Regions from separate parts of the Candidatus Pantoea rara genome, predicted to be linked through region 2. Evidence: predicted binding sites of a transcription regulator. Region 2 holds the regulator's gene; each other region holds the start of a gene.
What was found. Region 2 encodes PurR, which represses purine synthesis genes. Its sites were predicted from a motif close to CANGCAAACGTTTGCNTG; they were not measured.

Region 1 (2,271 bases), 1.5 Mb from region 2:
ATCCCGGCGACCGGCTGGGTCAGCAGGGCTCCGGTGCGGTGTTGCTCGACCCGGAACAGGATGATAAACATCCGGACGTGGAGTGACGTCTATACTTGGTGAAGGTCAAAACACAGGGAATCATGATGATCACCGTTCACCATCTTGAGAAATCACGCTCGCATCGGGTGCTCTGGCTGCTGGAAGAGCTGGAAGTGCCGTACCAGATGAAACGCTATCAACGCGAACCAACCATGCTGGCCCCGGAGGCGCTGAAAAAAGTGCATCCACTGGGAAAATCTCCGGTCATTACTGACGGCAATCAGGTGGTGGCAGAATCAGGCGCCATTCTTGAATACCTAGAAGAGAAATATGATCACGAGTTCCGGCTGAAAGTCAGTGATGAGGAATCACGGCTACAGTGCCGCTACTGGCTGCACTATGCCGAAGGCTCGCTAATGCCGCTGCTGGTAATGAAGCTGATCTTTGGTCAAATGGGTAAGGCGCCGGTGCCGTGGCTGCTACGCCCGGTCGGGGCTGCTTTTGGTAAAGGCGTGCAGAAAGCGTTCCTGGATAAACAGCTGAAGCCGCACAAGCAAATGATCGAACAGCATCTGGCTGCTAATCCCTGGTTTGCCGGTAAGCGTTTCTCAATTGCGGATATCCAGATGAGCTTTCCACTGCTGGCGCTGGCGCAACGTGCCGGACTTGATCAGATGCCTGCTACCGGGAAATGGCTGCAGACTGTGCAGGAGCGTGCTGCCTGGCAACGCGCGATTGTGCAGGGCGGCGAGCTTTCGCTGCCAGGTTAATGCCCCCTCTCCACCGGCGTAGCTTGTCTTATCAGGGCTGCGCCGGTGTCCATCTCCTTAAAAGTTCTTTAACTTCAATAGCTCAGCACTTTATGCTGACGAAAGCCTCGCACCAGGAAGCCGCTTACGCCTGATCTTTATGCTGAAGATTCTCCCTCTGACAGTTGAAAATGTGCCGCTAAACGCCGGATAATCGCATGCCTTTTTATCTGGCTGCTTTTGACGGCCAACTATCTGCGGCAAGGTAAACGTTTGCCTGCCGGGTGAATCCCGACAGTGACGCCGTCTACCCGCTTATTCCAGGGACAGCGATGGTCGCAGAGCGATCCACACAACAAAAATTTTTGAGGCTCAACTATGTCAACTGAATCACGCCCGGCCAGTGGAAAACTGGACGCCTGGTTCTCGATCTCGGCGCGCGGCAGCAGCGTACGCCAGGAAGTTCTGGCCGGACTCACCACCTTCCTGGCGATGGTCTACTCCGTCATTGTGGTGCCGGGAATGCTGGGCAAAGCCGGTTTCTCCCCTTCGGCTGTGTTTGTCGCCACCTGCCTGGTTGCCAGCGTTGGTTCCCTCCTTATGGGGCTGTGGGCCAATCTGCCGATGGCCATTGGCTGCGCGATCTCTTTAACCGCCTTTACTGCTTTCAGTCTTGTGCTGGGTCAGCACATCAGTGTGCCGGTGGCGCTGGGCGCAGTATTCCTGATGGGCCTGCTGTTTACCCTGATCTCGGTGACCGGCATTCGTGCCTGGATCCTGCGTAACCTGCCGATGGGGGTGGCGCACGGCACCGGCGTCGGGATTGGCTTGTTTCTGCTACTGATTGCCGCTGATGGCGTGGGTCTGGTTGTGAAAAATCCGGCACCGGGCCTGCCGGTGGCGCTGGGTCACTTCACCACATTCCCGGTGATGATGACGCTGATGGGGCTGGCCGCGATTATTGGACTTGAGAAGCGCCGGGTGCCGGGCGGCATCCTGCTGACGATTATCGCCATCTCGCTGCTGGGCCTGATTTTTGATCCGGCGGTGAGCTATCAGGGGTTGTTTGCACTGCCAAGCCTGCGTGACGCCAGCGGCCAGTCACTGCTGTTCAGCCTCGACATCATGGGTGCAATAAAACCTGCTGTGCTGCCCAGTGTGCTGGCACTGGTGATGACAGCGGTCTTTGACGCCACCGGCACTATTCGCGCGGTCGCCGGTCAGGCAAACCTGCTGGATAAACAGGGCCAGATTATCAACGGTGGCCGTGCGCTGACCAGCGACTCTATTAGCAGCCTGTTTGCGGGACTGGTGGGCGCGTCACCGGCTGCGGTCTATATTGAATCGGCGGCAGGAACGGCGGCGGGCGGCAAAACCGGCCTCACCGCGATTGTGGTCGGCCTGCTGTTTCTCGCCATCCTGTTTATGTCGCCGCTGGCTTATCTGGTGCCCGCTTATGCTACTGCGCCGGCATTGATGTATGTGGGGCTGCTGATGCTCA
Region 2 (2,271 bases):
GTGACGCTGCGCCAATCAAGCGTGAGTCGCTGGAGAAAGGTGATCTGGTCTTCTTCCGTATTAATGGGCGCGGTACTGCGGATCATGTTGGCGTTTACCTGGGCGATGGCAAATTTATCCAGTCGCCACGTACCGGCAAAGATATTCAGATCAGCGCATTAGGTGAAGATTACTGGCAGCGCCACTACATCGGCGCTCGTCGGGTGATGACGCCAAAAACCATACGCTGAGCAGCATTACAGGCAGAAAAAAGCCGGGATATTCCCGGCTTTTTTATTAGTGCAGAATGGCGGTAAAACTAAAGGCCACAATCATCAGCAGACAGCCCACGGTGGTCATTAACGCCAGTTTAAGATCGGTACTCATTGCTTGCTCCTTAGTCACACAATGTGTAGGGATATGGCATTTTCCCACACAGCCCGGTAAAAATCTCGTTTTATCCGTCCAGCCTTGTTAGAATCCCGCCTTTGTTGCGCAACGCGCGCAACTCTGATTCCGTTTGCGCATCTTTTACAGCGTTTATTCATCGCCCCAGGCCAGTTTACGAGCCGGAAAGCTGCATTTTTGCGTAAAAAACCCCTGAGCAGACGCAAACGTTTAACACTACGCTTATCATAGAGTTAGATAAGCACTGGAGTCCGATTTTCATGGCAACAATTAAAGATGTGGCGAAACGCGCCGGCGTCTCAACGACCACCGTTTCGCACGTCATCAATAAAACCCGCTTTGTCGCTGAAGAAACGCGTAACGCGGTCTGGCAGGCGATCAAAGAACTGCACTACTCGCCGAGCGCCGTTGCACGCAGCCTGAAAGTGAACCATACCAGGACGCTGGGCCTGCTTGCCACCTCCAGCGAAGCGCCCTATTTCGCTGAAATTATTGAAGCGGTTGAAAATCACTGTTTTGACAAAGGCTATACGTTGATTCTGGGTAATGCGCATAACGATCTGCAAAAACAGCGCGCCTACCTCAGCATGATGGCGCAGAAACGCGTCGATGGTCTGCTGGTGATGTGCTCTGAATATCCGGATGATCTGCTGCAGATGCTGGAAGAGAACCGCAATATTCCGATGGTGGTGATGGACTGGGGCGAGTCGCGCGCCGACTTCACCGACACGGTACTCGATAATGCTTTTCAGGGCGGCTATCTGGCGGGACGCTATCTGATTGAACGTGGACACCGGGATATTGGTGCTATTCCCGGTCAGATGGAGCGTAACACCGGAGGTGGACGTCATGCCGGTTTCCTGAAGGCACTGGAAGAAGCGGGTATTCTGCCGCGCGCCGAGTGGATTGTGCAGGGTGATTTTGAGCCGGAGTCGGGCTATCAGGCGATGCAGCAGATCCTGTCACAGAAACAGCGTCCGACGGCGGTGTTCTGCGGTGGTGACATCATGGCGATGGGCGCGATTTGCGCTGCCGACGAGATGGGTTTGCGTGTGCCTCAGGATATTTCGGTAATCGGCTACGACAATGTGCGCAACGCCCGCTACTTCGCGCCGGCTCTGACCACCGTGCATCAGCCTAAAGCCCAGCTGGGTGAGAAAGCGCTGGATATGCTGCTGGACCGCATCACCAGTAAGCGTGAAGTGTCACAAACGATTGAAGTCCACCCTACGCTGATAGAGCGCCGTTCCGTGGCCGATGGTCCGTTCCGTGACTATCGCCGTTAATCCTCGCTTAACCACTCCTGATTAAGCGTTTGCGCATCACCCAGATAGCTGAGTAGCCAGCCTGTCGCCGGTGATGCGCGATCCTCGGCCCAGCTAACACAGCAGGGGCTGTCCGGAAACGCCACCGGCAAGGTCAGTTCAACCAGATCGCCGCAGTCGAGCAGTGGCCTTGCAAGATGTCCCGGCACCATCGCCACACACAATCCCGCCTGCACGCACTCCAGCCCGGTTTGCCATTCCGGCACCACCAGTCTGCGCTGATTATCTAACGTCCACGTCATACGGCGCGGCAGCGCACGCGAGGTATCTTCCAGCACCAGCGAAGGCCAGCTACGCAGCGTATCGTCATCAATCTGGCTCGCCTGTGTCAGTGGGTGATCGGGTGCAACTACGCAGCGCCAGTTGAGGGTGCCCATATCACGAAACGCAAAACGTCCGCCCACCGGAATCGCCTGGGTGGCCCCAATGGCCACTTCTACCCGTCCATCGGCGAGCGCATCCCAGACGCCGTTAAAGACTTCATAATGAATGATCAGCTCCATATCGGGAAAATGGCGATAGAAATCTTTGACAAGTTGCCGGGTTCGCTGAGGTTTGG
Region 3 (2,271 bases), 200 kb from region 2:
GCTGCCGAGAAACAGGTTTGAAGTGGGACAGAAAGCGATTGAAGAATCGGTATCGTGCAGACACTGCCACTCTTTCTCTTCCAGGTGCAGGCAGTGCGCAAAGACGCTGCGTCGGCCGGTCAGCTGATGATGATGATAAACATCCAGATAGCCCTCGCGCTCCGGGAACAGCGCTTTCACCCAGGCGACCTCCTGTGGGTTTTCGCTGAGATGGGTGTGCAGCCAGGTATCGGGAAACTCCTGACGCAGTTGCTGTACTTTTGCCAGCAGCTGCGGGGATGAGGTCGGCGCAAAGCGCGGCGTCAGGGCGTAGCTCAGCCGTCCACGCTGGTGCCAGCGTTCAATCAGCGCCCGCGTCTGCTGGTAGCTCTGCTCCGGCGTTTCAGTAAGATTATCGGGCGCATTGCGATCCATCATCACTTTACCGGCGATCAGCCGCATGTTCAGGGCTTCCGCCGCACTGAACAGCGCTTCCACCGATTGCGGATGGACGGTGCCAAACACCAGCGCGCTGGTGGTGCCGTTAGAGAGCAACTGATGCAGGAAAAAGGCGGACATTTTTGCAGCGTGATCGGGGCAGTGATACTGCGCTTCGACCGGAAACGTGTAGTGATTCAGCCACTCCAGAAGCTGTTCGCCAAATGCGCCAATCATCTCTGTCTGCGGATAATGAATGTGGGTATCGACAAAACCTGGCACGATCACTTTGCCGCGCAGATCAGTCACCGGATGACCCGACAGCATCGCCTCACTGTTCTCCCAGCTCTCAAGCCCTGCCACGTGACCATCACGCAGCAGCAGCACCCCATCCTCCAGATAGCGCGCCTGCCCGACCAGGTCGTCGGGATGATCCGCCACGCCAGTGAAGTCAAAGAAGCTGGCGCGTATCGCCGTGTCGGTTGCTGATAGCATGCTTTGTCCTTTCTGAAAGCGCGATTTAATATCTGCAGATGATTCTCTCTTTAACACCTTGCAACCTGCGTGCCAGAACCTCCATCAAAGAAATCCCTTATATTTCAATAAATAAGGCCATCCCAGGTGTTGCGCAACGAAATTAGCCCCCTGACAGCTTAGCAACCGTTTGCATAGCACATGCAAACGGTTGCTAGTTAAAATGGGGCTCATTGAACATTTTGAGCATGGCCTGCTGCCCGCACAGCTGCCCTTTTAAGGTGCAGACTGCCCCGTAAAGGCGCAGCGGATAGCAAAGTAAAATCCGTTTACAGGCCGGGTCGCTTTTCCACGCGCAGAAGCAGAAATGAAATGCTATGGTGAAGCCATCAACGTTGAAAATGGCATAAGGAACAGTGAGATGATTATTTTTGTCACCGGTGCGACCGCCGGTTTTGGTGAAAGCATCACCCGCCGCTTTATTGAAAATGGTCACAAAGTGATCGCCACCGGACGCCGCGCCGAACGATTGAAAGCGCTGAAGGATGAGCTGGGCGAAAACCTGTATACCGTGCAGCTGGATGTACGTAACCGTGCCGCCATTGAAGAGGCCGTGGCGCAGTTACCGGCGGAATGGCGCAATATCGATGTGCTGGTCAACAACGCCGGTCTGGCGCTGGGCATTGAGCCTGCGCACAAGGCCAACGTTGAAGACTGGGAAAATATGATCGACACCAATACCAAAGGCCTGGTCTACATGACCCGCGCCCTGCTGCCACAGATGGTGGAGCGTGATGTGGGTCATATCATCAACATCGGTTCGATTGCCGGTAGCTGGCCTTATGCCGGTGGCAACGTTTATGGTGCCACTAAAGCGTTTGTGCGACAGTTCAGCCTTAATCTGCGCACCGATTTGCACGGCACCGCGCTGCGCGTGACCGACATCGAGCCGGGTCTGGTGGGCGGCACAGAGTTTTCCAGCGTGCGTTTTAAAGGCGACGATGATAAAGCGGGTCAGGTTTATGAAGGGGCTAAAGCACTGACGCCAGAAGATGTGACAGAGGCGGTCTGGTGGGTCGCCATGCTGCCTAAGCATGTCAACATCAACAGCCTTGAGATGATGCCGGTCAGCCAGACGCTGGCGGGCCTGAAAGTCCACAAGCCGTAACGCTCTGCAGCGCCAGCCCGCCTGGCTGGCGCTATCCGCGTCCCCAGCCCAGAACGATGATCAGCATGCCGCTGAACGCGATCAGTGCCCCACTCCAGTCCCATGCGCTTAACTTTACGCCATCCACTACCCGTAACCAGAGCAGCGCGGTGAGCACATAGACGCCACCATAGGCCGCATAAACCCGTCCGCTGGCGGCAGGATGCAGGGTC

Region 1: the regulator PurR is predicted to act here: its motif matches at 1,033-1,050, upstream of ACR8BF_RS17345 (NCS2 family permease).
Region 3: the regulator PurR is predicted to act here: its motif matches at 1,092-1,109, upstream of guaD (guanine deaminase).

Annotation. Positions count from the first base shown of each region.
Region 1 is NZ_CP194942.1:3,672,121-3,674,391, reverse strand. Features, by position in the region: gene soxR (redox-sensitive transcriptional activator SoxR) at 1-86, shown strand, start outside; gene ACR8BF_RS17350 (glutathione S-transferase family protein) at 126-791, shown strand; gene ACR8BF_RS17345 (NCS2 family permease) at 1,149-2,271, shown strand, end outside.
Region 2 is NZ_CP194942.1:2,216,154-2,218,424, forward strand. Features, by position in the region: gene ACR8BF_RS10440 (C40 family peptidase) at 1-230, shown strand, start outside; gene ACR8BF_RS10445 (YnhF family membrane protein) at 277-366, opposite strand; gene purR (HTH-type transcriptional repressor PurR) at 648-1,673, shown strand; gene punR (DNA-binding transcriptional activator PunR) at 1,670-2,271, opposite strand, start outside.
Region 3 is NZ_CP194942.1:2,017,812-2,020,082, reverse strand. Features, by position in the region: gene guaD (guanine deaminase) at 1-912, opposite strand, end outside; gene ydfG (bifunctional NADP-dependent 3-hydroxy acid dehydrogenase/3-hydroxypropionate dehydrogenase YdfG) at 1,313-2,059, shown strand; gene ACR8BF_RS09485 (YnfA family protein) at 2,091-2,271, opposite strand, start outside.